One region of the Streptomyces sp. NPDC020731 genome, then DNA from elsewhere that is predicted to be linked to it. Evidence: riboswitches for the same ligand, from Rfam matches in the RefSeq annotation. Region 1 holds a riboswitch; each other region holds the start of a gene.
What was found. A riboswitch is a leader RNA that binds a small molecule or an ion and turns the genes downstream of it on or off. The one in region 1 is predicted to bind cyclic di-AMP.

Region 1 (9,444 bases):
CAGCGCGGCCGGGTCGCGTTCGTCGAAGACGAACCGCACGGCACCGGCCTGGCGGCCCAGCCTGCGTTCCTTGGCCAGCGTGGTCTTCAGGAACTTCGGCGACCGGGTGCGCAGCACCGACTCGTACGTCTCGTAGCCCTTCTCCACGTCGATGACGTACGTGGCGTGTTCCTCGACCGCGTACGGCAGGAACAGCCCCTGGTCCGCCTCCAGGTTGTCGAAGGCGAAGCTCGACACCGAGCAGCCCCGCAGCAGTTCACCCGTCTCCGGGGCGACACCGGGACCCAGGATCGCGCCCTGGCAGTCCGACACCCCGAGCCCGATCGCCCGGCCCTGCCCCAGCACACCCCGCTCGTACGGCAGGAAACCCGCCGGCTGCGCGCCCTCGTACAGCACGGCGACCCGGGCCCCCGGCCGCACCCGGGCCACGGCGATGCTGAACTCCGGTTCCATGAACGGGTTGCGCGGTGCGTCCGTCGCGGCGCGCAGTTCCCGCCAGCGCTCCCGCTCCCCCTCGCCGAGTTCCTCGGGCCTCAGCACGCGCATGCGTCCACTGCTCACCTGACCCCCCGATCAAGTCCCCCCTGGACTCTTGGAAGGTACCGCCCGGGACCGGGCGGACGGTAGATAGCGGACCATGTTCTTGCCAAACGGGGAAAGAGTCCTGAACCGGTCCTTACCTGGCGTCCGAAGAAGGAGAAGCGCACCGAAAGCGAGCGCAAACGGGCACGGTGAATCGGTCCGTCGGGTTGTCCGTATTCTCTGATCATGGCCGCACCCACCGCTTTCTCGCTCATCGCCACCGACCTGGACGGGACGCTGCTGCGCGGCGACGACACCCTCTCCGACCGGTCCCTCGCCGCGCTCGCGCGGGCGGGGCGGGCCGGTGCGCAGCACCTCGTGGTGACGGGGCGCCCGGCCCCCGGAGTGCGGCCGCTCCTGGACGATCTCGGTTGCACGGGGCTCGCGGTGTGCGGACAGGGCGCGCAGGTGTACGACGCCGGCGCGGACCGGCTGCTGTGGTCCGTGACGCTGGACCGGGAACTGGCGGAGACCGCCCTCGGCAAGATCGAGGCCGAGGTGGGGGAGGTGTACGCCGCGGTCGACCAGGACGGGGTCGACGGGCTGACGCTGATCGAGCCCGGCTATCTGATGCCGCACCCGACGCTGCCCGCGGTGCGGGTCGAGCGGCGCGGTGAACTGTGGGACCGGCCGATCAGCAAGGTGCTGCTGCGCCACCCGGAGCTGTCCGACGACGCGTTGGCGGCGGCGGCCCGGTCGGTGGTCGGTTCACTGGCCACGGTCACCATGTCGGGGCCGGGCACCGTGGAGCTCCAGCCGTGCGGGGTGACCAAGGCGACCGGGCTGGCGCTGGCCGCCGAGCACCTGGGGGTGAGCCCGGCGCGGACGATCGCCTTCGGCGACATGCCGAACGACATCCCCATGTTCGACTGGGCGGCCCACGGCGTCGCCATGGCCAACGCGCACCCCGAACTGAAGGCGGTGGCGGACGAGGTCACCACGTCGAACGAGGACGACGGCGTGGCCGTTGTCCTCGAGCGACTGTTCGGCGGGGCGGTGACGCTCGCCCGTCAGCGGGTGGCTCAGTACGCGCCGAAGACGTTGTCGATGGAGCCGTAGCGGTCGGCGGCGTAGTTGCAGGCCGCCGTGATGTTCGCGACCGGGTCGTACGGGTCGAAGGCGGTACCGGGCACGTGGTAGGCCGCGAAGGTCGGGTCGATGACCTGCAGCAGGCCCTTCGACGGGGTGCCGGCGGCGGCGTTGGAGTCCCAGTTGTTGATGGCGTACGGGTTGCCGGAGGACTCGCGCATGATGTTGCGGTGGATGCTCTCGTAGCTGCCCGGGATGCCGTTCTGCGCCATGATCGACAGCGACTCGCGGATCCAGCCGTCGAGGTTGTCCGGGTACGCCGTCACGGAGGCGGCGGTCGTGGTCGGGGCCGTGGTGGCCGCGGAGGCGCCGGTGGCGCCGAACAGCGGCAGGGCGACCACGGCGACGCCGGTGCCGGCGACGGCGAGGGAGCGGACGAGACGGCGGTTGCCGAAGCGGCTGAGCTGACCAAAAGCAGGCATGTCTGGGTTCCTCTCCTACGCCTGCGAGGTGAGCTGTCGGGTTCGGGCGGGAGAGTGCCCGGCCGTGCCCCTGCGGGCATGGCTTCACCCCTAGCCGTTCCGGCGCGTGTCCGGTCCGGCGGCTTACCTGGGTCCCCCGCTCCTGCCGTCTTGGATGATCGTCGTCGGTTGATGCGGGCGGCGGCAGGATTAGGCGTCCACCCGGCAGGCCCGGAACGTATGCGAGAGCACATGTCGGGAACAAGTGTGGACATCACACAAGGCACCGTTTGATCTTCCGATGGGGGTTTTGGGGTGCTTGATCCTTCGCGAATGCCAAGGGTCAACTCGGCGCCGTGGAAGGGGAGAAGGGGAGTGGTGGCCGGTGGCGGGGGTATCGGGTCACGCGTGACCCACTTCACTGGGGATCGCCTGTGGGCGCATTTCTCGCCAAGAGGAATTAGCTCAGCATTTGCGGCAAATCGGACGTCGGGGCGGGCAGGATGGTTCGCGTGACGAGGTGGGGCCCGGGAGGCGGGCCGGGAGCCGGGGTGAGGAGTGGATCGCCGCGTCGGGGAAAGTCGGGGAATGTCCGTTGTGATCAGCCGATCAAAAGCACTCCGCTCCTGATCCCGTATCGCCCTGCCCGTAACCCCGGGCGCTGGCGGTGATCGAAACATGACCGGATACGCTGACTTGAGTGATGGCAGCGACCTATCGACATTCCGTGTAACCGCCAGTGGACACCAGCAGACAGGAGACCCCTCGTGACCGTCGTCGGGCCGTTCGGGCTGAGCGTGCGGGACCAGGCTCTGGAAGCCGATGTCCAGGCCGGAATGACGGCTGTCGAGGAAGGGCTGCTCGAGGCCACCAAGAGTGAGGTCCCCTTCATCACGGGAGCCGCCCAGCACCTGGTGCGGGCCGGCGGCAAGCGGTTCCGCCCGCTGCTCGTGATGCTCGCCGCCCAGTTCGGCGACCCCTACGCGCCCGGTGTCGTGCCCTCGGCCGTGGTCGTGGAGCTCACCCATCTGGCCACGCTGTACCACGACGACGTGATGGACGAGGCCGAGGTGCGGCGCGGCGTCGACAGCGCGAACGCCCGCTGGGGCAACTCCGTCGCGGTCCTCACCGGCGACTTCCTCTTCGCCCGGGCCTCGCACATCCTGGCCGACCTCGGCCCGGAGGCCGTGCGGGTGCAGGCCGAGGCGTTCGAGCGGCTGGTCACCGGGCAGATCCTGGAGACCGCGGGACCGCAGGACGGCCGCGACCCGGTCGACCACTACCTGGACGTGCTCGGCGGCAAGACCGGCTCGCTGGTCGCCGTCGCCTGCCGGTTCGGCGCGATGATGTCCGGCGCCGACGAGACGGTCGTGGACGTGCTGACCCAGTACGGCGAGCGGCTCGGCGTCGCCTTCCAGCTCGCCGACGACGTCCTGGACATCGCCTCCGACTCCCACGAGTCCGGCAAGACCCCCGGCACCGACCTGCGCGAGGGCATCGCCACCCTGCCCGTGCTGCGGCTGCGCGAACGGACGGCCCGGCTGGGTCTTGCCGACGACATCGCCCTGTGCGAGCTGCTCGACTCCGACCTCACCGACGACGCCCGGCACGCCGAGGCGCTGCGGCTGCTGCGCGTCCACCCCGCGCTGGAGCAGGCCCGCCGGGACACCGTGCGCTACGCCGAGGAGGCACGCGCGGTGCTGGCCCCGCTGCGGGAGTGCGAGGCGAAGACGGCGCTCGTGCAGCTGTGCGACGCGGTGGTGCACCGCGCGGGCTGAGCCGGCCCGAACTCCCCTGCGACCCCTACTGGTCGGGGGAGGAAACCGCCCTCCGTGTCATACCCCAGCAGTACGTGGAGTTGCGTCCGGGGTCTGACGATTCCGCCCGCCGGATTTGGTCGGATGGACCACGACGGACAACACCACTTCTCACCGATTCGGGTGAGAATGGCGGCTCAGGGTGAGACTGGTGCGAGGTCACGAGACGACAAGCCGCCGCCGACCACGGAGGTAGGGCACACATGGCACCGTACGAATCCGAAGACATGACGACCGAGGGGGAGGCCGACGAGCCGCGCACGCGACGGCGCAGGGCCGCGCGGTACGTCGTCCCGGTCACCGTGATGGGACTGGCGGCCGCGACCATCGGTCTCGTCCCCGCGCTCGCCGACTCCGGCGACCCCGACCTGCCGGAGATCACCGCCGCGCAGCTGATAGAGAAGATCGCGCAGTCGGACGTCGAGCAGCTGTCCGGCACCGTGAAGATCACCACGGACCTCGGTCTGCCGAACCTCGGCGGCCTGGAGAGCGGCCTCGCGTCCGGTGCGATGGGACAGGGCGAGGACGGCGGCTCCTCGGCCGACCCGTCCGCCAAGCTCACCGAGCTGGCGTCCGGCACGCACACCCTGCGCGTCGCGGCCGACGGCCCGGACCGGCAGAAGGTGTCGCTCCTGGAGAACGCCGCCGAGTACAGCCTGATCCACAACGGCAAGGACGTCTGGGGCTACGACAGCGCGTCCAACGAGGTCTACCACGGCACGGTCGACGAGTCCGGCGAGGACCGGGAGCAGCAGCCCCCGGCCACCCCGAAGGACTTCGCCGAGGAGGCGCTGAAGTCGGTCGACGACACCACGTCCGTGACCGTCGACGGCACCGCGCAGGTGGCCGGCCGGGACGCGTACAAGCTGGTCGTCAAGCCCAGGCAGTCCGGCTCCACGGTCGGCGCGATCAGCATCGCGGTCGACCACGAGACCGGTATGCCGCTGAAGTTCACCCTCACCCCGTCGAGCGGCGGCGCGGCCGTCGTGGACGTCGGCTTCACCAAGGTCGGCTTCGACCGGCCGGCCGCCTCGACGTTCGAGTTCACCCCGCCCAAGGGCGCCGAGGTGACCGAGGACGGCGAACTCGACCAGGGCCGGGAGCACTCCGGGAAGCCGGAGAAGGGGCCGAAGCCCGAGGAGGACCTGGGCAAGGGCCTCGACGGGCTGAAGATGCTCGGCGAGGGCTGGAACTCCATCGCCACCTTCGACACCGGCGCCGAGGGCGGCCTGCCCACCGGCGAGGCCGGCGGTGACCTCGGCGGCTTCCTCGGCTCGCTCGGCGACCGGGTCGAGGGCGACTTCGGCACCGGCACGGTGTTCAGCACCCGCCTGGTGAACGCCCTGATCACCGAGGACGGCAAGGTCTACGCGGGCGCCGTCACCAAGGACGCGCTCGTGAAGGCGGCCGACGCGGGGAAGTAGGGCCCCGGGACCTTACGACGTGACAGGGAACGAGGGAACCGATGGGCAACGCGTCCGCCGAGGAGCCGGACGGCGCGCACACGGGTGACGGTGTCGTCATCGCCACCCGTGCGCTCACCAAGCGCTACCGCGGCGGACAGCTCGCCGTCGACGGTCTGCACCTGACCGTCCCGGCGGGCAGCGTCTTCGGCTTCCTCGGCCCCAACGGCTCCGGCAAGACCACCACCATCCGCATGCTGATGGGCCTGATCGAGCCGACCTCCGGCACGGCGCACGTCCTGGGGCGCCCCGTGCCGCGCTCCGCGCGCGCCGTGCTGCCCCACGTCGGCGCCCTCATCGAGGGCCCGGCCCTGTACGGCTTCCTCTCCGGCCGGGACAACCTCCTGCGCTACGACGCCGCCGACCCGACCGCCGACCCGCGCACCCGGCGCACACGCGTCGCCGCCGCCCTGGACCGGGTGGGCCTCACGGCCGCGGCCGGCAAGAAGGCGAAGGCGTACTCCCTCGGCATGAAGCAGCGCCTCGGCCTCGCGGCCGCCCTGCTCCAGCCGCGCCGGCTGCTCGTCCTGGACGAGCCGACCAACGGACTCGACCCGCAGGGCATGCGGGAGATCCGCACGCTGGTGCGCGAGTTGGCCTCGGACGGCACCACTGTCTTCCTCTCCTCCCACCTGCTCGACGAGATCGAGCAGGTGTGCACCCACGTCGCCGTGATGGCCCGGGGCCGGCTGATCACCCAGGGCCCGGTGGCCGACCTGGCCGCGGGCGCCCGGGGCCGGCTGGTGGTGACCACACCCGACCCGGCGGACGCGGCCCGGGTGCTGAAGGAGCAGGGGGTCGCCGATGTCGTCGTGGCCGAGGAACAGGTGACCGGCGAGGTGCCCGAGCGCGACCTCGCCGAGGTGAACGCGGCGCTGGTGACGGCAGGCGTCCGGGTACGCGGCTTCGGGGCCGAACGGGCCTCGCTGGAGGACGCGTTCATGGCGCTGACCGGGGAGGGCTTCGATGTCGCAGGCTGAAGCGGTGCGGAGGGTGAGCCCGCTGTGGACCCTCGGACTGTTCCGCAGCGAGCTGCTCACCACTTTCCGGCGCTGGCGCACCCTCGCCCTGCTCGGGGTGCTGGCGGCCGTACCGGTCCTGGTCGGCATCGCCGTACGGATCGAGACCGGTGACGGCTCCTCGGCCGGTGGCGGCGGGGGAGGACCGGCGTTCATCTCGCAGATCACCAACAACGGCCTGTTCCTGGTCTTCACCGCGCTCGCCGCCACGCTGCCGTTCTTCCTGCCCATGGCGATCGGGGTCGTCGCGGGCGACGCCATCGCCGGCGAGGCGAACGCCGGCACCCTGCGCTACCTCCTGGTCGCCCCCGCGGGCCGCAGCCGCCTGCTGCTCACCAAGTACGCGACGGTCATGGCCTTCTGCCTGGTCGCCACGCTCGTGGTCGCCGTGTCGGCCCTGATCACCGGCGCGCTGCTGTTCCCGCTGGGCGATCTCACGACCATCTCGGGCACCCGGATCAGCTTCTCCGAGGGTCTGGCCAGAGCCCTGCTGATCGCCCTGGTCGTCGCCGTGTCGCTGATCGGGGTGGCGGCGCTCGGCCTGTTCGTCTCGACGCTGACCAACAGCGGTATCGCGGCGATGGCGACCACGGTCGGGCTGCTGATCACGGTCCAGATCGTCGACCAGATCCCGCAGCTGCACGTCCTGCACCCCTACCTGTTCTCCCACTACTGGCTGTCCTTCGCCGACCTGATGCGCGAACCGGTCTACTGGGAGGACCTGACGAAGAACCTCGGCCTCCAGGCGCTCTACGCGGCCGTCTTCGGCTCGGCGGCCTGGGCGCGGTTCACGGCGAAGGACATCACCGCGTAGGAAAAGTGGTGGCATGGGCGGGCCGGGGCGTGTGACGGTTCGGCCCATGGGCAACTCACGGGCGTGCCCCGTCCTGCGGACCACCGACGCGGCCGAGGCGTACCGGCAGGCCAAGCGGCTGTGCGCGCTGCTGGAGCACATCAACGACCGGATCCGGCTCTTCGCCGAGATGCGCACGCCGCGTGAGGTGAGGCGGATGACCGTACTCGTCCCCGCGGATGACTTCGACTACGTGGACACCCGCAAGGACCCGGTAACGGGTGAGAGCCTCTTCTTCGGCCTCGACGTGACGACGCTGGACGACGCCGAACTGCGGACCCACCTGCCGTTGTCCTTCAGCGAGGACGTCGAGCGCGGGGACGTCGAGGAGAGATTCCTGGCGGCCCTGGGCGACGGCATGGCCTCCATCGAGTGGAACGGCCGTTGGCCGGACGACCCCGAGACGGACTCGTACGGGCATTGGAACTATGACGGGGTCCAGGTCATGCTCCACGGCGATACGGCCCAGTACGACAAGTGGACCGAGGAGCACACCGTCTTCGTCCATGTGACCAAGAGCGGCGATCTTGACCGAGCCCGGAAGCTCGCCGCCCACATCGGCAGCGAGGTCCTGGGCGAGGCACAGCTCGGCTGGTGAGGCGTCGCCGGGATCAGCCGGCCTCGTAGGGGAAGCGGGCGAGCGGCGCGTCCTGCGCGAAGAACGTCTTGGCCCGCGCCAGCGCCTCCGCGTCCCTCAGCACGTCACCCGGCCTGCTGCCGTTGCCGAGCAGCACCCCGCCGAAGCGCATCCCCATGTACGCCGCCGAGTTGTTCAGCGTGCCGACCAGCGGGCCGGCGACCTCCGGCTCCTCGTGCGCGAGCGCCGTGACGCCCCACAGGGTGCGCCCCGCCATGGCCGCCTTGAAGTCCAGGCCGGGGGTGCGCAGCCAGCCCGACCAGTGGTCCAGGTAGCGCTTGGTCTGCGCGGACACCGAGTACCAGTACAGCGGTGAGGCGATCACCACGTCCGTCGCCGCGAGGGTGGCGTCCAGGAGCCGGGCCACCGGGCCCTCGGTGGGGCGGACGTGGTCGCTGTCGTGGCGCAGGTCCTCGAAGTCGGGCAGGGGGTGGCCGGTGAGGTCGATCCACTGCTGCTCCACGTCCGGGGGCAGCTGTTCGGCGGCCCGGCGGGCCAGCAGTTCGGTGTTGCCGTCGGGGCGGGCGCTGCCCAGGACGAAGAGAAAACGGCGGGCCATGGTCATCTCCAGATGCTCGGCGTACGCCAATTGCAGGCTCTTGCATCATATGCGCATACAACTAAATGTCCAAGGAGGTTCAGACGGCCGCCCCGCGACGCTCCGCCTCCCGTGCCACGGCGAGCAGCAGCTCCTCCCGCCCGCGCGGTGCCACCAGCTGGAGCCCCGCCGGGCAGCCGTCGGCGCCGAACCCGGCCGGGATGCTCAGCGCGGGGTGCCCGCTGACGTTGAACGCCCAGGTGAGCGCGGTCGAGTAGACGTCACCTGGGCCCTCGTGGCCGTGCGGTGCGGTGGGTGCTGTGGGGGTGAGCAGTAGCCCGGTGCCGGCGAGGAGGCGGTCCAGACGCCGGTCGTTCTCCGCCCGGACGCGGTGGGCCCCGGTCAGATCGGCACCGGGGGTGCGCAGGGCCAGCCATGCCGGGCCGGGGTCGAGGAGCTCCGGCGGCGACGAGGGCCGTACGAGCCGTACGACCCCGGTGTCGACCAGCCGGTCCACCGCCGCCCGGGCCAGAGCGACGGGTTCCGCGTCGGGACCGGCGAAGCCGAGGTCGGGGGACCAGGAGGCGGCGACGGGGAAGGCCGCGGGGATCCCGGCCGCGGCGGGCCGCCCCGACACCACCCGCCACCAGGCCGCCGCGTCCGCGGCCGTGCGGGTCAGGACCCCGGGCGCCGCGAGCCCTGTGCGGTCGGCCGAGGGGAGCCGGCCGCCCGTGACCTTCAGCCCGACGACCCCGCACCACGCCGCCGGGATCCGCACCGAGCCCGCGCCGTCGCCGCCCGTCGCCAGCGGCACCAGCCCGGCCGCCACCGCCACCGCCGCCCCGGCCGAGGAGCCGCCCGGCGTACGGTCCGCCCGCCACGGGTTGACGGTACGGCCGTGCGCCCCGAACCCCCAGGTCTGCCAGGGAGTACCCGGGCCGGGCACCGAGGTGGCGCCCACCGCGACACAGCCGGCCGCGAGCAGCGGGACCGCCGTGCGCAGTCCGTGCCGCCCCTTGACCGCGACCGGCACCCCGGCCAGCGG
Region 2 (9,444 bases), on a different contig from region 1:
CGTCCGCCCGCCACGTCCTGCCCGAGCTCACCGAACGCACGGCATCGGGGAACCGGACGCCGGACCCCTGCTCGAAGCTGCTCGAGGAACGGATCGTCATCCTCGGGACACAGATCGACGAGACCTCCGCCAACGACGTCATGGCGCAGTTCATGTACCTGGAGCACCACTCCCCCGACCGGGACATCTCGCTCTACGTCAACTCCCCCGGCGGCTCCTTCCACGCCATGTCGGCGATCTACGACACGCTGCGCCACGTCTCCTGCGACGTGGAGACGGTCTGCCTGGGCCGGGCGGAGGGCGCCGCCGCGCTGCTGCTGGCCGCCGGCACCCCGGGCAAGCGACTGCTGCTGCCCGGCTCCCGTCTGGTGCTCCGTCAGCCCTCCCTCCCGGAGCCGGTCGAGGGACAGGCCGGCGATCCGGTGATCCGGGCCGAGGAGTCGACCCGTGTCCGGTCACGGATGGGGGAGATCCTGGTCCGGCACACGGGCCGCACCGCGGAGCGGGTCCGGGCGGACGTCGAGCGGGACAAGGTCCTCGACGCGCAGGCGGCGGTGGAGTACGGCCTGGCGGACCGGATCGTGCCCGGCCGCAGGAGCACCTCCCCCGTCACCGGCACGAGGTGAGCCGCGGATGCTGCCACCGGAGCTGCCGCCGCTGCCCGCGCTGACCCGCGCGGAGGCCGAGCTGATCGACCGTTACCTCGAGGCCGTCGACCTGCTCGGCCGGGTCAACCCGGCCCTGGGCGGTGACACCTACCGCGGACTGCGCGCGGCTCAGGCGCTGGTCGGCAAGGCCGTCGCGCTGCGCGACGCGCTGACCCTGATGCACCGGCGCGGCGAGAGCGAACTGCACTCCGGCACGCTGGCCCGGGCCCTGCGGGCGCTGGACGGCGAACGGCGCACGGCCAGGGTCACACTGCCGCCGGACCCCGGCAGTTGACGCCCGCGGGCGCCGGACAGCGGCCCCGGCCGGCGGTGCACCCCGGCCGGGGTTGAAACGGACCGAACGGCGTACCCCCGTCCGGCGTAGACGAACCTGCTGTTTTCGAGCCCTCGAAGTTGCGCAACGCACGTACCGCACGACCGGAACGGTGCTTTTCATCCCTGGTCCGCGGCTCCTCCGGGCCTCGGCGAAGGTCCGAACAGAGAGGTGTCCACCCGAACGGGTGAGTGGTGAGTAACAACACAAATCCCACGTTCCGTTGGGATTTCGATCGCGTCATGAGCCAAGATCCCTGACTGACGACAAGACCCCGCCGCCGCGGCGGGGCGATCCGGGCGGACGCCGAGTCCTGCCGCCGCCCGGATGACCGGTCGACAGGAGTGGATCGGCAGGAGTGGAGGACCCAATCACGACGGGCCGCCGGGACGTCAGTTCCGAGCAGTCCTTGGGGTGAAGCCGCACGTGTGCGGCCGGGCAACTTCGCCAGCCCGAATCCGACAGGTCATCCTTCACAGGCGGCTGACGAAGGGTTGCGCATGACTGCGCTCAATCGTGTCCCGTCTCTCATGGCCCGGGCCGGCACGGCCTCGGCCCTCACCCTGGCCGCCGTGGGCGGCTCCATCGTGGTCCCCGGAGCCGCCTCGGAGGCGGCCGCCGCGACCTCGGCCACCAAGGCGCTGCACATCGCCGCCTCCAAGAAGGGCTCGCCCTACAAGTGGGGCGCCACGGGGCCGTACAGGTTCGACTGCTCGGGTCTGACGCTGTACTCGTTCAAGAAGGCGGGCAAGAAGCTGCCGCGCACCGCCGCCCAGCAGTACAACAAGACGCGCCACGTCTCCGCCAAGAGCCGCAAGGCGGGAGACCTGGTGTTCTTCCATTCGGGCAGCTACGTCTACCACGTCGGCATCTACGCGGGTAAGGGCAAGATCTGGCACGCCCCGAAGACCGGGGACGTGGTGCGCCTGCAGAAGATCTGGACCCGCAGCGTCTGGTACGGCCGGGTGAGGTGACCGCGGGGGGGGGGGGGGGGGGGGGGGGCCCCCCCCCCCCCCCCCCCCCCCCCCCCCCCCGGAACCCGGTGGTTGTCGGCCCTGCGGCGGACGGGGGCGGGCATGGGGTTTTCGCCCCCGCCGCCCCTTCCCGTCCCTGGGGGCTGCGCCCCCGGACCCCCTTTGTCCTCAAACGCCGGACGGGCCGGCCGAGGGGGCCCGACGGTCTGGATCAGCCCCTCAGGACCGCCCCGGTGCGGTCGCCCGCGAGGGTGACCGCCGATTCGCGGGCCGCCGACGCCTCGTCGACGGTCAGCGTGCGGTCGGTCGCACGGAACCGCAGTGCGTACGCCAGGGACTTGCGGCCCTCGCCGAGCTGCTCGGCGTTCTCGTACACGTCGAACAGGCGGATGGACTCCAGCAGTTCACCGGCGCCCTCGCGCAGCGCCGCCTCGACATCCGAGGCGGGCACGAACGCGTCGACGACCAGCGCGACGTCCTGCGTGGCGACCGGGAAGGTGGAGATGCCCGGCGCCTGCGGGGTGTCGTCGCCGACCTGCTCCAGGGCGTCCAGGTCCAGCTCCATCGCACAGCTGCGCGCGGGCAGGCCCAGGGTCTTCAGGACGCGCGGGTGCAGCTCGCCGGCGTGGCCGATGATCCGGTCCTCGCCGTCGACGGTGACGGTCAGCTCGGCGCAGCGGCCCGGGTGCCACGGCCCGTACTGGCCCTTGCGGACGCCCAGTTCGGCGCCGGCCTCACGGGCGACGGTCCGGGCGGCCTCGACCGCGTCGGCCCAGTCGGCCGCGCGGCCCCTGCCCCACCAGCCGGCCTGCTCGCGGGCGCCGGTCAGCACGACGGCGACGTGCCGCGGCTGGTCGGGCAGCGCGGCGTTCAGCGCGGCGATGTCCGCCTCGCTGGGCCGCCGGTCGACGGGCAGGTTCGCGGCGACCCGCTGCTCCTCGCGCGGCTGGAAGACCAGGCCGGTCTCGAACAGCGCGAGGTCGTGCGAACCCCGGCCGTCGTTGCGGCGCAGCGCGCCGAGCAGGCCCGGCAGCAGCGTGGTGCGCAGCGCGGGCTCCTCGTCGCTGAGCGGGTTGACCAGCTTGACGACACGGCGGGCCGGGTCGTCGGCCTCCAGGCCGAGCTGGTCGAAGACCTGCTCGCCGACGAACGGGTAGTTCAGCGCCTCGACGTAACCGGCCCCGGCCAGGGCCCGGCCGATACGGCGGTGCAGTCGCTGGCGGGCGGTCAGACCCCGGCCGGCGGGCGGCCTGGGCAGGGTGGAGGGCAGGTTCTCGTAGCCCTCGAGCCGGATGACCTCCTCGGCCAGGTCGTTCGGGTCGGTGAGGTCGGGCCGCCAGGACGGCACGGTGACGATCAGCTCGTCCTGCCCGTACACGTCGCAGCCGACCTCCTGGAGGCGGCGTACGACGGTCTCGCGGCCGTACGCCACGCCCGCGACCTTGTCCGGGTGGTCGGCCGGGGCGGTGATGGTGTGCGGCGCGGTCGGGGCGACGACCTCGGTGACGCCGGCCTCGGCGGTGCCGCCCGCGAGCAGCACCAGCAGGTCGACGGTGCGCTGCGCGGCAGCGGCGGCGGCCGCCGGGTCGACGCCGCGCTCGAAGCGGCGGGACGCCTCGGAGGACAGCTTGTGGCGGCGGGCGGTGCGCGCGACGGACACCTGGTCGAAGTGGGCGGCCTCGATGACCACGTCACTCGTCGCGTTCCCGGTGTCGCCGTGGTCCGCGATCTCCGTGTCGGCGCCGCCCATGACGCCGGCGAGGCCGATGGGGCCGCGGTCGTCGGTGATGACGAGGTCCTCGGCGTGCAGCGTGCGCTCGACGCCGTCGAGGGTGACGATCTTCTCGCCCTCGGCGGCCCGGCGCACGCCGATGGTGCCCTGGACCAGGGAGCGGTCGTAGGCGTGCAGCGGCTGGCCGAGCTCCATCATCACGTAGTTGGTGACGTCGACGGCGAGCGAGATCGGGCGCATGCCGACCTTCTGCAGCCGGCGCTTCAGCCAGATCGGGGAGCGCGCCTCGGGGCTGAGGCCGGTCACCGTACGGGCGGTGAAGCGGTCGCAGCCGGCCGGGTCGGACACCTTCACCGGGTAGCCGAACGCGTTCGGGCCGGGCACGTCGAGGAGGGCCGGGTCGCGCAGCGGCAGGCCGTAGGCGATGGCGGTCTCGCGGGCGACGCCACGGAGGGAGAGGCAGTCGCCGCGGTTGGCGGTGACGGCGATGTCCAGGACCTCGTCGACGAGTTCGAGGAGCTCGATGGCGTCCTTGGCGACCTCGGTCTCCGGCGGCAGCACGATGATGCCGTGCGTGCCTCCCCCAGACTCCGTCCGGGGGGACCCCCAGTCGCCCATGCCCAGCTCGTCGGCGGAGCAGATCATGCCGTGGGACGTCCTGCCGTACGTCTTGCGGGCGCTGATCGAGAAGCCGCCGGGCAGGGTGGCGCCGGGGAGGACCACGACGACCTTGTCGCCGACGGCGAAGTTGCGGGCGCCGCAGACGATCTCCTGCGGCTCACCGGTGCCGTTGGCCCGCCCCACGTTCACCGTGCAGAAGCGGATCGGCTTCTTGAAGCCCTCCAGCTCCTCAATGGTCAGTACCTGGCCGACGACGAGGGGGCCCTTGAGGTCGGCGCCGAGGTGCTCGACGGTCTCGACCTCCAGGCCGGCCGAAATGAGCTTGGCCTGTACGTCACGGCCGGTCTCCGTCGCCGGCAGGTCGACGTACTCCCGCAGCCAAGAAAGCGGGATCCGCATCAGATCTCCATCCCGAACGGCCGGGTGAACCGGACGTCACCCTCGACCATGTCTCGCATGTCCTCGACGTTGTGGCGGAACATCAGCATCCGCTCGATGCCGAACCCGAAGGCGAAGCCGCTGTACTTCTCCGGGTCGACGCCGCAGGCGGTGAGCACCCGCGGGTTGACCATGCCGCAGCCGCCGAGCTCGATCCATCCCTCGGACGAGCAGGTGCGGCAGGGCCGGTCGGGGTCGCCGACGGACGCGCCCTTGCAGACGTAGCAGAGCATGTCCATCTCGGCGCTCGGCTCGGTGAAGGGGAAGAAGTTCGGCCGCAGCCGGGTCTTCATCTCCGCGCCGAACAGCGACTGGACCATGTGGTCCAGGGTGCCCTTGAGGTCCGCCATGGTCAGTCCCTCGTCCACGGCGAGCAGCTCGACCTGGTGGAAGACGGGGGTGTGCGTGGCGTCCAGCTCGTCGGTGCGGTACACGCGGCCGGGGCAGATCACGTAGACCGGCAGCTCGCGGTCGAGCGCCGAGCGGATCTGCACGGGCGAGGTGTGGGTGCGCAGCACGACACCGGACTCGGTGCCGCCCTCGGGGCCTTCCACGAAGAACGTGTCGGCCTCGCCGCGGGCCGGGTGGTCCGGGCCGATGTTCAGGGCGTCGAAGTTGAACCACTCGGCCTCGGCCTCGGGGCCCTCGGCGACCTCGTAGCCCATGGCCACGAAGACGTCCTCGATGCGCTCCGACAGTGTGGTGAGCGGGTGGCGGGCGCCGGCCGGGACGCGGTCGTAGGGCAGCGTGACGTCCACGGCCTCCTCGACCAGGACGCGCGCGTCGCGCTCGGCCTCGAGTTCGGTCTGGCGGGCGGCGAGGCCCTTGTTCACGGCACCGCGCGCCTGGCCGACGCGCTTGCCGGCCTCGGCCTTGGCGTGCGGCGGCAACGCGCCGATCTCTCGGTTGGCCAGCGCCAGCGGGGAGGTGCCGCCGGTGTGGGCGACCTTGGCCTCCTGGAGCGCGTCGAGGGAGTCCGCAGCGGCGAAGGCGGCGAGCGCCTCGTCCCGCATGCGCTCGATCTCTTCCGGTTTCAACGTCTCGACCTCGACAGGGTCGTACGACTTATTCGGTGCCGACATCTCTTCCCGTACTTCCGATTGTCCCCCAGCTACCACTGGGAGGTGCCCCCGGGCTGATGGTCCCCGTACCGACTCCTGGACGGTGCGTCCAGGTTTTTGGGACACAAAGGTGCCAAAGGCCGAGTCTAACGGTGTGGTGGTGAGCGAATGCGCCCGTGGGGCCGGGCCCGGATCTCAGGTGAGATACGCGGGTGCCGCCACGGGCAACGTAAATCGGAACTGCGCGCCGCCTTCGGGGGCGCGTCCGACCGTGATGGTGCCGCCGTGGGCCTCGACGATGCCCTTGACGATGTACAGCCCGAGGCCCGTCCCGCCGCGCTTGCTGCCCCGCCAGAAGCGTGTGAAGACGCGGTTCATGGACTCCTCCGGAATGCCGGGCCCCTCGTCGCTCACCGTGACCGACGTAGCTGCGTTCTCGGCGTTCTCCCGTTCACGGGGGGACACCGAGGGCGTGATGTCGATGGTGACGGTTCCCTCGCCGTGCCGCACCGCATTTTCCAGCAGGTTGCTGAGCACCTGGTCGACCTTGTCGGGGTCGGCCCACAGGTCGGGCAGCGGGTGCTGCACCCGCAGCAGGAAGCGGTCGGCCTGCTGCCCGGCGGCGACGTAGGCCTGGATGTGCCGTCCGACGGCGGCCCCGATGTCGACGGGCTGACGGCGCACCTCCAGGCGCCCGGAGTCGATGCGGGATATGTCGAGCAGCTCGGCGATGAGCCGGGTGACCCGGTCGGCGTCGGCGTCGACGGTCTCCAGCATCAGCCGTTTCTGGTCGTCGGTGAACCGCTCCCACTTGGCGAGCAGGGTGGCGGTGAAGCCCTTGACGGAGGTGAGCGGGGAGCGCAGTTCGTGGGCGACGGTGGCGATCAGCTCGGCGTGGCTGCGCTCGGTGCGGCGGCGGGCCTCGGTGTCGCGCAGGGTGACGACGACGCGGCGGACGGGACCGGCGGGCCCGGTGCGGACGTAGCGGGCGGAGACGAGGACTTCCCGGCCTCCGGGGAGCAGCAGGTTGCGTTCGGGCTGGCGGACGCGGATGGCGAGGCCACCGTAGGGGTCGGTGAGCTGCCACCAGCGGCGGCCCTCCAGGTCCTCTAACGGCAGGGCGGTCTCCAGCGGCCGGCCGAGGGCCTGCTCGGCGGAGACGGCCGCGATGCGGACGGCTGCCGCGTTGAAGCAGATCACCCGTCCGTGCTCGTCGGCGACGACCAGTCCGTCGGGCAACTGGTCGGGGTCGATGCCGAGTTCGGCGAGATCACCGGGCCGGGGCGCGGGCGGGCGCGCCGCCCGCTGTGCGCCCGGTGCGCTGCTCGTGCCGACGCTCATCCCCGTACCCCACCTCTCGGAACTTCCCCGGGGCGCCCCGAGCTCGAGCCCTGCCGAGAGCTTGGGGAGGGTCCCCGGGCTGGTCACCCTACTAGTTCCCGGTGACGGAGCGGCACCCTCCGGCGGCGCGCTGTGCACGGGCCGACGCGTAGAGACATACGGCGGCGGCGGTGGCGAGGTTCAGGCTCTCCGCCTTTCCGTGGATCGGTACGCGGACGACGGCATCGGTGAGGGCGCGGGTCTCCTCGGGCAGGCCCCAGGCCTCGTTGCCGAAGACCCAGGCGGTGGGCCCGCCCATGGTGCCCTTGTCGAGCTCGTCGTCGAGGTCGCGGTCCCCGGCGCCGTCGGCGGCGAGCAGCCGCACGCCCGCGTCCCGCAGTCCGGTCACGGCCTGTTCGACGGGGACGCCGACGGCGACGGGCAGATGGAACAGGGAGCCGACGGAGGCGCGGACGGCCTTGGGGTTGTACAGGTCGACGGAGGCGTCGGTGAGGACGACGGCCTCGGCTCCGGCGGCGTCGGCGCACCGCAGCACGGTGCCGGCGTTCCCGGGGTCGCGCACGTGGGCGAGGACGGCGACCAGCCTGGGCCGGGCGGCGAGGATCTCCTCGAACGGCGTGTCCAGGAACCGGCACACCCCGACGAGCCCCTGCGGGGTGACGGTGGTGGAGATGTCGGCGATGACGTCCTCGGAGGCCAGGTGCACCCGGGCCCCGGCATCCCGCGCCGCCCCGACGATGTCGGCGTACCGCTCGGCGGCCTCCACGGTGGCGAACAGTTCGACGAGCGTCGCGGTGTCCTCGCCCCGGTGCGCAGCGGCCTCCCGCACGGCCTGCGGTCCCTCGGCGAGAAACAGCCGCTCCTTTCCCCGGAAGTTCCGCTTACCGAGCCGACGAGCGGCACTCACACGGGTGGAACGGGGAGAAATCAGCTCGGGGCTGACGGGGGGCATCTTCTTGTTCACCTTCGGGAGATCTCAACACGCGGCAGTGCAGTCCCCGGGGGCGGGGCTGTGTCGGCATGCGGCTCCGCCGCGTGGGCGCGGCCGGCCGCAACGGGCCCGCAGCCGGATGACCGACCGGCGAACGGCAACAGCAGGACCCGCAAGCCACGAAGCCTGCGGGTCCTCGAAACTCACGTCGGTCTCAAGCCGACGCAGTGCTCACGCCGCCTTGGGGGCGTTCACGTCCGCCGGCAGCGCCTTCTGCGCAACCTCGACGAGCGCCGCGAAGGCGGTCGCGTCGTTGACGGCCAGCTCGGCCAGGATCTTGCGGTCGACCTCGACGTTCGCGGCCTTCAGACCCTGGATGAAGCGGTTGTACGTGATGCCGTTGGCGCGGGCAGCGGCGTTGATGCGCTGGATCCACAGCTGGCGGAAGTCACCCTTGCGCTTCTTGCGGTCGTTGTAGTTGTAGACCAGCGAGTGGGTGACCTGCTCCTTGGCCTTGCGGTACAGGCGCGAGCGCTGACCGCGGTAGCCGGAGGCCTGCTCGAGGATCGCCCGGCGCTTCTTGTGGGCGTTGACTGCCCGCTTGACGCGTGCCACTTGTTAACTCCTTGTAGCGGGGCCGTGGTTGTCCTCACACGGCCCGGAAACGATTGGGTCCCGGTGGAGGTGGATCAGGCGCTGGGCGCCCGGTCTCACTTGCCGAGAAGCTTCTTGATCTTCGCGGCGTCGCCCGGGGCCATCTCGGCGTTGCCGGTGAGGCGACGCGTCACGCGGGACGACTTGTGCTCGAGCAGGTGGCGCTTGCCGGCGCGCTCACGGAGCACCTTGCCGGAGCCGGTGACCTTGAAGCGCTTGCTGGCACCGCTGTGCGACTTGTTCTTCGGCATAGCGCCGTTCTCTCCTCGTCGGTGGCGCTCCGGTGCCCGGCCATGAGAACCGGGCACGGTGGAGCGTCGTACTTGTATCGGTTACGTCCTGGGGACTCGCGTCCCCCGGGGGTCACGCCTCGGCGGAAGCCTCCGCCGGAGCGTCGACGTTCGCGGCGTCGGCATTCGCGGCGTCGACGTTCGCAGCGTCGGCGTTCGCGGCGTCGGGGTCCGCGGCGTTCATCGAACGGCCGGGGTTGGCCTTCGCCTCCGCCTTGCGGGCTTCCTGCGCCTGGCGAGCCTCGGCCATCGCCTCGGTCTTCTTCTTGTGCGGACCGAGAACCATGATCATGTTGCGGCCGTCCTGCTTCGGGTTCGACTCCACGAACCCGAGGTCGGCCACGTCCTCCGCGAGACGCTGCAGCAGTCGGTAGCCGAGTTCCGGCCGGGACTGCTCGCGACCACGGAACATGATCGTGAT
Region 3 (9,444 bases), on a different contig from region 1:
TTCGGGTTCGGTCGACGGCACCTGCTGCGTCACGAAGGACTCCTCCCGCTCGACGCCGCCGACGGGGCTCGTCGACGGGCTCGAGTCGACGATACGACATGCCTGCCTGGGGCAATGAGTTGTCCACAGGCATTGCCCGGCCGCCCCCATATCCCTGATGATGTTGGTGTCTGATCGCATCTGTTCGGGTCTGTTGGAGGTTCGGGTGGCGCAGGTCTCCCAAAACGGTCGTACATGGCTCCTGTCGGGGCCGGCCAGTGCATACGCGCTGCATGTCACCGACCGTGACGAGCTGGTGCATCTGCACTGGGGTCCGAGGATCGCGCTCGCCGACGCGGAGGCCCTCGCCGCCCGTCCGACGCCGGAACACTGCTCGTTCGAGTCCCGGCTGGACGGGCGCGAGGAGTACCCGGTCGAGGGCGGCCCCCGCTTCACCCGGCCCGCCCTGTCCGTACGCACCGCCGATGGACGGCGCGGCACCGAGTGGACCTTCGACGGCCACGAGAGCGACGACGGCGAACTGCGCCTGCGCTTTCGCGACGGTGGCCTGACCGTCACCCTGCACTACCGGATGCGCGACGACGTGATCGAACGCTGGGTGACCCTGCACAACCGGGGCCCCGCCGTCGAACTCCTGCGCGCCGACTCCGCGACCTGGACCCTGCCCGAACGCGAGCACTGGCGGCTGTCCCAGCTGCACGGCCGCTGGGCCGCCGAGTCCCGGCTGGCCAGCGCCCCCATCACGTACGGGGAGAAGGTCATCGGCAGCCGCCGCGGCCACACCGGGCACCACCATCTGCCCTGGGTCGCGCTCGACACCGACGCCACCGAGGAGCGCGGCGAGGTCTACGGCTGCGCGCTGGGCTGGTCCGGTTCCTGGCGGATCGGCGTCGCCCAACTCCCCGACGCGCGCGTGCAGATCACCGGCGGCGCGGGACACGACGACTCCGGCCTGCTGATGCTGGGTACGCAGGAGACGTACGTCACGCCGGTCTTCGCCGGTCTGTGGAGCGACGGGGGCTTCGGCGGCGCCAGCCGCGCCTGGCACGCCTATCAGCGGACGTATGTGATCCCCGCCGCGGACCGGGACCGGCCGGTGTTGTTCAACTCGTGGGAGGCCACCCAGTTCGACATCGCGGAGGAGCAGCAGCGGGCCCTCGCGGAGCGGGCCGCCGCGATGGGCGTCGAGCTGTTCGTCGTCGACGACGGCTGGTTCGGGGCCCGTACGAGCGACCGGGCCGGGCTCGGCGACTGGACGCCCAACCCGGACCGCTTCCCGGGCGGTCTGAAGCCCCTCGCCGACCATGTGCACGGACTCGGGATGCAGTTCGGCATCTGGGTCGAGCCGGAGATGGTCAACCCCGACAGCGATCTCTACCGGGCGCACCCCGACTGGGTGCAGTTCCAGCAGGGCCGGCGGCGTACGGAGCTGCGCAACCAGCTGGTCCTCAACCTCGCGCGGGACGACGTCCGGGAGTACCTCTGGGAACAGCTCGACGGGCTGCTCTCCAGCGCTCCCGTGGACTATGTGAAGTGGGACTTCAACCGCTCCTTCACCGACGCCGGCTGGCCGGACGACCCGTATCCGCAGCGGCTGTGGACGGACCATGTGCGCGGGCTGTACGCACTCCTCGACCGGCTGCGGGCGGCCCATCCGGGTGTGGCCTTCGAGTCCTGCTCGGGCGGCGGTGGCCGGATCGACCTGGGTGTCCTCTCCCGTACCGACCAGGTGTGGACCTCGGACAACACCGACCCGCTCGACCGGCTCGCCGTCCAGCACGGCTTCAGCCAGATCCACCCGGCCCGGGTGATGGCCGCCTGGGTCACCGACAGCCCGAACGCCATGCTCAACGGACGGGTCAGTTCGCTGCGCTTCCGGTTCGTCAGCGCCATGGCCGGGGTGCTCGGCGTCGGCGGCGACCTCGCGCGGTGGACCGGGGAGGAGCTCGCCGAGGCGCGGGAGTGGGTCGCGCTCTACAAGGAGATCCGGCCCGTCGTCCAGCGCGGCGACCTGTACCGGCTGCGCCCTCCGGAGGGCGGACTGAGCGCGGTGCAGTACGTCCTCGGCGACGAGGCCGTCGTCCTCGCCTGTCTCCAGGCGCAGCACTACGGAGAGCCCGTCCCGGCCCTCCGGCTGCGTGGCCTCGACCCGGAGGCATCGTACGAATGCCGCGAAACCGGACAAGTGCACCGGGGTGCCGTGCTGCTGCACCACGGGCTGCGCACCGGTCTGCGGGGAGATCTGGACGCCGCGGTGGTGCGGTTGCGACGCCTGTGATCCGGTGATTCGGGCGTTCTGTCCGATTGGACGGCTTCGCCATAACGTGCCCCGAAAGAAAGGGAGATGGTAAGGGGGTGCGTGAGCATCGTCATATTCGTGACGATGTGTTGTTGCCATGTTCACGTAATTCTGGGGAACGGCAAGGGAATTCGCGGGGAAAGGGAATCCCGGTTGACGCTCGGTGACGTCATTTCCGCCTTTGGATCACGGAAAAACCCGTTCGCGGTGAACCTCGCGCTTGTCCCTTCACGTCCGGGTCGCTTACGTTCGCCACCGATCCGGACGGACGCCTAATCCTGCCGCCGCCCGGAGCCCGCACACACTGACCCGTCCACGGCAGGAACGGGGGACCCACAGGTACGACTGCCTGTTCCGGTTCCCGGAACGGCTCGGGGTTAAGCCGCGCGACAGCGCGGCCGGGCATCTCCAGTCCGAACCCGACAGCTCACCTCGTAGGCGCCGGAGAGGAATTCGACATGCCCGCGAAGGGTAAGCACCGCCGTACCAAGGCCCAGCGTTTCACCCGTTCCATCGCCGTCGCCGGAACCGGTGGCGCCGCACTCGCCCTGCCGCTTCTCGGCGCCACCGGCGCGCACGCCGCCACGCCGGGGGTCACCCCCGAAAAGGCCGTCCAGTCCCTTTCCGTCGCCGGTCAGAAGACCGCCGAAAAGGGCGACGAGGCCCGCACGTACACCGTGAAGGCCGGCGACTACCTCGCGAAGATCGCCGAGGCGGAGCACGTCGACGGCGGCTGGAAGCAGCTCTACACGGACAACCGTGAGGCCATCGGTGGCGACCCGTCGCTCATCCACCCCGGTCTGAAGCTCTCCGTCGACGGCGAGGCCGCCACGAGCGCGCCGCAGAAGCCGTCCTCCGCCGAGGCCCCGCAGGCCCCGGCGCAGAAGACCGAGCAGCCCGCCGAGCAGCCGGCGGAGCAGCCCTCCGTGGACGCCTCCGCCCAGAGCACGAGCACCGACCAGGCCGCGAGCGCCTCCGGTTACAGCTCCCCGGTGCCCGGTGCCGGTGGTCTCGGCACCGCCTACAAGGTGGCCGGCAGCATGTGGTCCAGCGGCTACCACACCGGTGTCGACTTCAGCGTCCCGACCGGCACCTCCCTGAAGGCCGTCGGCGCCGGCACGGTCGTCTCCGCCGGCTGGGGCGGCGCGTACGGCAACCAGGTCGTCATCAAGCTCGACGACGGCTACTACGCCCAGTACGCCCACCTGTCCTCGCTGTCCGTCTCGGCCGGCCAGACCGTCACCGCCGGCCAGCAGGTCGGCCTCTCCGGCGCGACCGGCAACGTGACCGGCCCGCACCTGCACTTCGAGATCCGCACCACCCCGGACTACGGCTCGGACGTGGACCCGATCTCCTACCTCCGCTCCAAGGGCGTCTCCATAGGCTGACCCCCGCGGCGACCTTCCTGACACGCGCGCCGGAGGCCGGACCCCGATCCCCGGGTCCGGCCTCCGGTGTATTCCGGAATTGGCCAACATTTTGAAAGTGTCTTATCTCACCGCACGTCAACCCCTCCTTACGGTCGCGTAAGTCACATTCGAAGGTGAATCATGAGCGGCTGTGGCAGACGATTCGAAGAGTGACAGCAGAGCAGTGATCGGGTCGTACGTGGCGGTGGGGGACAGCTTCACCGAGGGCGTCGGCGACCCCGGCCCCGACGGGGCGTTCGTCGGCTGGGCCGACCGGTTCGCCGTGCTCCTCGCGGACCTCCGGCCCGAGGGCGACTTCCAGTACACCAATCTCGCGGTGCGCGGAAAGCTGTTGGACCAGATCGTGGCGGACCAGCTGCCGAGGGCGGTCGAACTCGCCCCCGACCTGGTCTCGTTCTGCGCGGGCGGCAACGACATCCTCCGCCCGGGCAGCGACCCGGACGAGGTGGCCGAGCGGTTCGAGCGGGCGATCGCCGCGCTCACGGCCGTGTCCGGCACGGTGCTGGTGACGACCGGTTTCGACACCCGTGGCATGCCCCTGCTCAAGCACCTGCGCGGCAAGATCGCGACGTACAACGGGCACGTGCGGGCCGTCGCCGACCGCTACGGCTGCCCGGTGCTCGACCTGTGGTCCCTCAAGAGCATCCAGGACCGCAGGGCCTGGGACGCCGACCGGCTGCACCTGTCACCGGAGGGGCACACCCGCGTCGCGCTCCGCGCCGGGCAGGCCCTCGGCCTGGAGACCCCCGCCGATCCGGAACAGGCCTGGCCGGCCCTGCCGCCCCGCGGCACGTTCGACATCCGGCGGGACGACGTCCAGTGGGCCCGCGAGTACCTGGTGCCGTGGATCGGCCGCCGGCTGCGGGGGGAGTCGTCGGGCGACCACGTGATCGCCAAGGGGACGCTGTCGCCGGACGACATCAAGGTACGGATCGCCTCGGTGGCGTGAGCCGTTCCGTCGGGCAGGCCGTATCCGGTGCCGCGGTGCCGGATACGGCCGCACATAATGGAATGTCTGACCGACTCCACCTGGAGGTACCGTGGCCGGTTCCCGTTTCCAGAGCTCCGGGCTGCGCGCCCTGCGGCCCGTGGCCTTCGGCGCGGACCCGAGCGGCGAGCGCATGGCACGCATCCGCAGATCCCCGCACTTCAAGGACGGCGTGTTCCAGAACCCCGGGGGCACCGCCCGGATCCGCCCGTCCGGGCCGACGCGGGACTTCGTGAAGCTCTACTTCGACAAGGACTCCCGGTCCCGGCGCGCCCCGAAGGACGCCGTCCCGGTGCACCCGACCACCCTGGCCGACCTCTCCCGTCCGCCGGCCACCGGGCTGCGCCTGACCTGGGCGGGCCACTCCAGCGTGCTCGCGGAGATCGACGGACACCGGGTTCTGTTCGACCCCGTGTGGGGTGAGCGCTGCTCACCGTTCCCCTTCGCCGGGCCCAGGCGGCTGCACCCCGTGCCGCTGCCGCTGGCCGCGCTCGGCCCGGTCGACGTCGTCGTGATCTCCCACGACCACTACGACCACCTGGACCTGCCCACGATCAAGGCGCTGGCCGGCACGGACACCCTGTTCGCCGTGCCCCTCGGTGTCGGCGCCCACCTGGAGCGCTGGGGCGTGTCCGCCGGGCGGCTGCGCGAGCTGGACTGGCACGAGACGGCGAAGGTCGGCGGGATCACCCTCACCGCCACCCCGGCCCGCCACTTCTGCGGCCGGGGCCTGCGCAACACCCAGCACACCCTGTGGGCCTCCTGGGTGGTCGCGGGCGAGAAGCACCGGATCCACCACAGCGGCGACACCGGCTACTTCGAGGGCTTCAAGGACATCGGAGCCGACCACGGCCCGTTCGACGCCACGATGATCCAGGTCGGCGCGTACTCGGACTTCTGGCCCGACATCCACATGACGCCCGAGGAAGGCGTCCGGGCGCATCTCGACCTCCAGGGCGGCGACGCGGCCGGCGTACTGCTGCCCATCCACTGGGGCACCTTCAACCTGGCGCCGCACGCGTGGGCGGAGCCGGGGGAGTGGATGAAGGACGCGGCCGAGGAGGCGGGTCAGGCGGTGGCGTTCCCGCGGCCGGGCGAGCCGTTCGAGCCGGCGGGGAAGCTCCCCGAGGAGGCGTGGTGGCGGGCGGTGTCCGGCCCGATCGCGCGTCCGTGGCGCCGTCCGCGGGGTGTTGAGGGTGTGGCCGAGACGAGCAGGGGTGATCTCGACCTCGCGGGCGAGCGGTGACGTCGGTCGGGGACGAGCTCGCAGAGGTGGCCCGGATGCCGAAGCGTCTCCCGGCTGAGGCGCGTGACGGTGTGGTCCGTGCCGTGGACGGGGCGCCCAGGGCGGAGCGGCAAACTCCTCCTCAGTGATTCAGGCCGTTGCCGTCCCTGGTAGGTCCGTCTCGTGTTGTGGTACGAACACACGTCGTGGAGCGCTGAGCTGCATCTGCGCATGGGGCCTGGCAGGGTGGCGTTTCCCGAAGCCGGACGCCGCACTCCGCCTCGCCACCGCGGTCCTCGCTGCCCGGCTCGACCGTGATGTCACCGCCTGTACCTGGTTTTGGCGTTTCGAGGACACAGGCGGCCACCGCGCTCCAGAATCCCTGCATGCGAGTGACTGTGGGGGTTGCGGGGGAAGGACGGCCGGAGGCGGAAGCCCTGTCGTTACGGGAAGCGCTACTCAGTGATCCGGGTCTGCGGTCGGTTCGGGTACAAGAACAGACGACCGGCGCGAAGCCCGGGGAGATGGGCTCGCTCGAGGAGGTCGTGCTCGTTCTTCTCGGTGCGGGCGGCGTAGGAACCATCCTGGTGCAATCGCTGTGCAACTGGCTGGCCGGTCGCCGGATGGGTGTGCGTCTGGTGATCACCAGGGGTGACTGCACCGTGGAGGTCGATGTCCCCAAGGCACGCGACCACCAGGAAGTCATCGCGCTCTGCCAAAGTTTTGGGTTGCCCGTGGGGCCGGACTCCGAAGGCGGGAACGACACGTGATGTGGCGACCTGATCCGAGCCGGTCCAGAGCCGTTCTGATCGGGACGTCGAACTTCGCCGAACCGACGCGGTGGCCACCTCTTCCGGCCGTCGAGTCGAACCTCGCAGACCTGCGGACGGCCCTGACGCATCCTCGGCTGTGGGGACTCGCCCAAGAGCACTGCGCGACGATCCTCAACGTCGCTGACGCGGGCGAAGTGGCCGAAGCGATCAATACGGCGGCGATGGACGCCGAGGACACACTTCTGGTCTACTACGCGGGCCACGGAGCCACGACCCACAACGAACTGCTGCTCACCCTGCTCTCCACGACATCGCTCAACATTTCGTTCCGGGCCTTGCGCTACAACTCGGTGAAGGACATCGTCCGCCAGCGCCGCGCCCGACACGCGGTGATCCTGCTCGACTGCTGCTTCAGCGGACTGGCTCACGCGATGGGCGACATCCCGTCGTTCCTCCAACAGCAGATGTCGACGACGAGTGCCTTCACCTTCACGTCCTCCGCCCGTGACTCCGTCTCTCTGTCTCCTCCGGGCGAACGGCATACCGCCTTCACCGGTGAGCTGCTCAAAGTGTTGAAGAAGGGCATCCCCGACGCCCCCGAGTGGCTGTCCCTCGGCTCGATCACCCACAGGGTCACCGAAGGCCTCCGCGGTCGCCGTATGCCCATCCCCGTGCACAGCCAGACCGGCCTGGCCGACCAACTGGCCCTCACCCGGAACATGTGGTTTCCGGTGGTGGCTCAGCGGCCGGATGCCACGCGCTCATCCACCGCGCCACGCGATCACATCCCCGGTACGACCCGTGTGCATCCTGATCCCATCGAGCCTCCGCCCGGGAAGCCCCGCCCTGATACACGCCGCACCCCCGCCGCTGCCAGAAAGCGTCCCTCCGTTTCCCGAGCGCGGTCCGGTCGGTCCGCGACCCCGGTCAGCATCGCGACCCTCGGCCACGTCGATCACGGCAAGACGACCCTCACGGCCGCCATCACCAAAGTGCTCCACAACGCGTACCCACGTCTGAACAAGACGGCGATCCCGTTCGCCGGCATCGACAATCCCCCCGAGGAGCGCCAGCGCGGTATCACCATCTCCATCGCCCATGTCGAGTATCGGACGGAGCAGCGTCAGTACGCGCATGCCGACTGCCCCGGTCACGCGGACTACATCAAGAACATGATCACGGGCGCGGTGCGTATGGACGGCGCCATCCTCGTGGTCGCCGCCACCGACGGCCCGATGCCGCAGACCGTGGAGCATGTACGTCTGGCCCGCCAGGTCGGCGTTCCGTACATCGTCGTCGCCCTGAACAAGGCCGACATGGTGGACGACGAGGAGATCCTGGAGCTCGTCGAGCTCGAGGTCCGTGAGCTGCTCTCCGAGTACGAGTTCCCGGGCGACGACCTGCCGGTCGTCAAGGTCTCCGCGCTGAAGGCCCTCGAGGGCGACAGGGAGTGGGGCAACACCGTCCTCGAGCTGATGAAGGCCGTGGACGAGTTCATCCCGCAGCCCGAGCACGACGTCGACAAGCCGTTCCTGATGCCGATCGAGGACGTCTTCACGATCACCGGTCGCGGTACGGTCGTCACCGGTCGTATCGAGCGTGGTGTCCTGAAGGTCAACGAGACCGTCGACATCGTGGGTATCAAGCAGGAGAAGACCACCACCACGGTCACCGGCATCGAGATGTTCCGCAAGCTGCTCGACGAGGGTCAGGCCGGTGAGAACGTCGGTCTGCTGCTCCGCGGCATCGAGCGGGGAGGCGTCGAGCGCGGCCAGGTTGTTGTCGAGCCGGGCTCGGTCACCCCGCGCACCGAGTTCGAGGCCCAGGCCTACATCCTGTCGAAGGACGAGGGTGGCCGTCACACCCCCTTCTTCAACAGCTACCGCCCGCAGTTCTACTTCCGTACGACGGACGTGACCGGCGTCGTGACCCTCCCCGAGGGCACCGAGATGGTCATGCCGGGTGACAACACCGAGATGAAGGTGGAGCTCATCCAGCCCGTCGCCATGGAGGAGGGCCTGAAGTTCGCCATCCGTGAGGGTGGCCGGACCGTGGGCGCCGGAGTGATCACCAGAATTATGTTCTGACGGCACGTCGCCGTGGCCGAACCGGCAAGATCCAGTCGTCCCGACCGGGACATCCGAGCACACTGGAAGAAGTGGTGACCCTCCCGGCCCGAGTGAAGGAGGGATCCGAATGCTGCAGCCCGGAGAGCCCGTCGCCGTTCCGTCGGACGCGTCCGACGCCCTGGATTCGCTGAGGGCGGCGTACGCGGGTGCGCTGCCGGCCGAAGCGGAGTTCGGCATCGGCCTGAAGCGGATCGGCGACACGTACGTGGAAGAACTCGCGCTGATCGTCTACATCCCGGACAAACTTCCGCCCACGCGGCTCCCCGCGGAAGCGGCGATCCCACCGACGTGGGAGGGATACGCGACGGATGTCGTCGAAAGCCGTCCGGAGCCGCTCGCGCTCCTCAACGACACGTCCTTCTCCGACGCGCCGCGAGGCGGCGTCACCATCGGGTGGGAGGATCCCTTCCAGGTGCACATCGGAACGCTGGGCTGTGTGGCACAGCGGCGCAGCGACGGAGCGAGGCGACTGCTCACCGCCAACCACGTGACCCCCGCTCCGGGGATCGGCGTGTTCCAGCCGCATCCCACGGCTCCGCAGTCCAAGCTCGTGGGCACCGTCGAGCTGCAGGGGACGGACTGGGACTGTGCCCTCCTCGA

Region 2: another riboswitch for cyclic di-AMP. It lies ahead of ACH4VX_RS20790 (C40 family peptidase); the one in region 1 lies ahead of ACH4VX_RS23935 (transglycosylase SLT domain-containing protein).
Region 3: another riboswitch for cyclic di-AMP. It lies ahead of ACH4VX_RS06000 (peptidoglycan DD-metalloendopeptidase family protein); the one in region 1 lies ahead of ACH4VX_RS23935 (transglycosylase SLT domain-containing protein).

Annotation. Positions count from the first base shown of each region.
Region 1 covers NZ_JBIRTN010000016.1:5,425-14,868, reverse strand. Annotated here, with positions in the region: gene ACH4VX_RS23945 (GNAT family N-acetyltransferase) at 1-546, opposite strand, end outside; gene ACH4VX_RS23940 (HAD family hydrolase) at 769-1,641, shown strand; gene ACH4VX_RS23935 (transglycosylase SLT domain-containing protein) at 1,605-2,093, opposite strand; cyclic di-AMP (ydaO/yuaA leader) riboswitch at 2,099-2,267, opposite strand; gene ACH4VX_RS23930 (polyprenyl synthetase family protein) at 2,840-3,850, shown strand; gene ACH4VX_RS23925 (outer membrane lipoprotein carrier protein LolA) at 4,093-5,313, shown strand; gene ACH4VX_RS23920 (ATP-binding cassette domain-containing protein) at 5,355-6,332, shown strand; gene ACH4VX_RS23915 (ABC transporter permease) at 6,319-7,185, shown strand; gene ACH4VX_RS23910 (hypothetical protein) at 7,232-7,822, shown strand; gene ACH4VX_RS23905 (flavodoxin family protein) at 7,836-8,420, opposite strand; gene ACH4VX_RS23900 (amidase) at 8,500-9,444, opposite strand, start outside.
Region 2 covers NZ_JBIRTN010000013.1:21,116-30,559, forward strand. Annotated here, with positions in the region: gene ACH4VX_RS20780 (ATP-dependent Clp protease proteolytic subunit) at 1-626, shown strand, start outside; gene ACH4VX_RS20785 (hypothetical protein) at 634-942, shown strand; cyclic di-AMP (ydaO/yuaA leader) riboswitch at 1,276-1,478, shown strand; gene ACH4VX_RS20790 (C40 family peptidase) at 1,482-1,955, shown strand; gene pheT (phenylalanine--tRNA ligase subunit beta) at 2,167-4,707, opposite strand; gene pheS (phenylalanine--tRNA ligase subunit alpha) at 4,707-5,828, opposite strand; gene ACH4VX_RS20805 (ATP-binding protein) at 6,003-7,148, opposite strand; gene ACH4VX_RS20810 (TrmH family RNA methyltransferase) at 7,240-8,100, opposite strand; gene rplT (50S ribosomal protein L20) at 8,311-8,694, opposite strand; gene rpmI (50S ribosomal protein L35) at 8,790-8,984, opposite strand; gene infC (translation initiation factor IF-3) at 9,097-9,444, opposite strand, start outside.
Region 3 covers NZ_JBIRTN010000003.1:189,899-199,342, reverse strand. Annotated here, with positions in the region: gene ACH4VX_RS06010 (tyrosine-protein phosphatase) at 1-33, opposite strand, end outside; gene ACH4VX_RS06005 (alpha-galactosidase) at 161-2,278, shown strand; cyclic di-AMP (ydaO/yuaA leader) riboswitch at 2,595-2,753, shown strand; gene ACH4VX_RS06000 (peptidoglycan DD-metalloendopeptidase family protein) at 2,758-3,687, shown strand; gene ACH4VX_RS05995 (SGNH/GDSL hydrolase family protein) at 3,893-4,678, shown strand; gene ACH4VX_RS05990 (MBL fold metallo-hydrolase) at 4,770-5,963, shown strand; gene ACH4VX_RS05985 (hypothetical protein) at 6,329-6,712, shown strand; partial or broken gene ACH4VX_RS05980 (caspase domain-containing protein) at 6,712-7,386, shown strand; gene tuf (elongation factor Tu) at 7,648-8,802, shown strand; gene ACH4VX_RS05970 (IPT/TIG domain-containing protein) at 8,912-9,444, shown strand, end outside.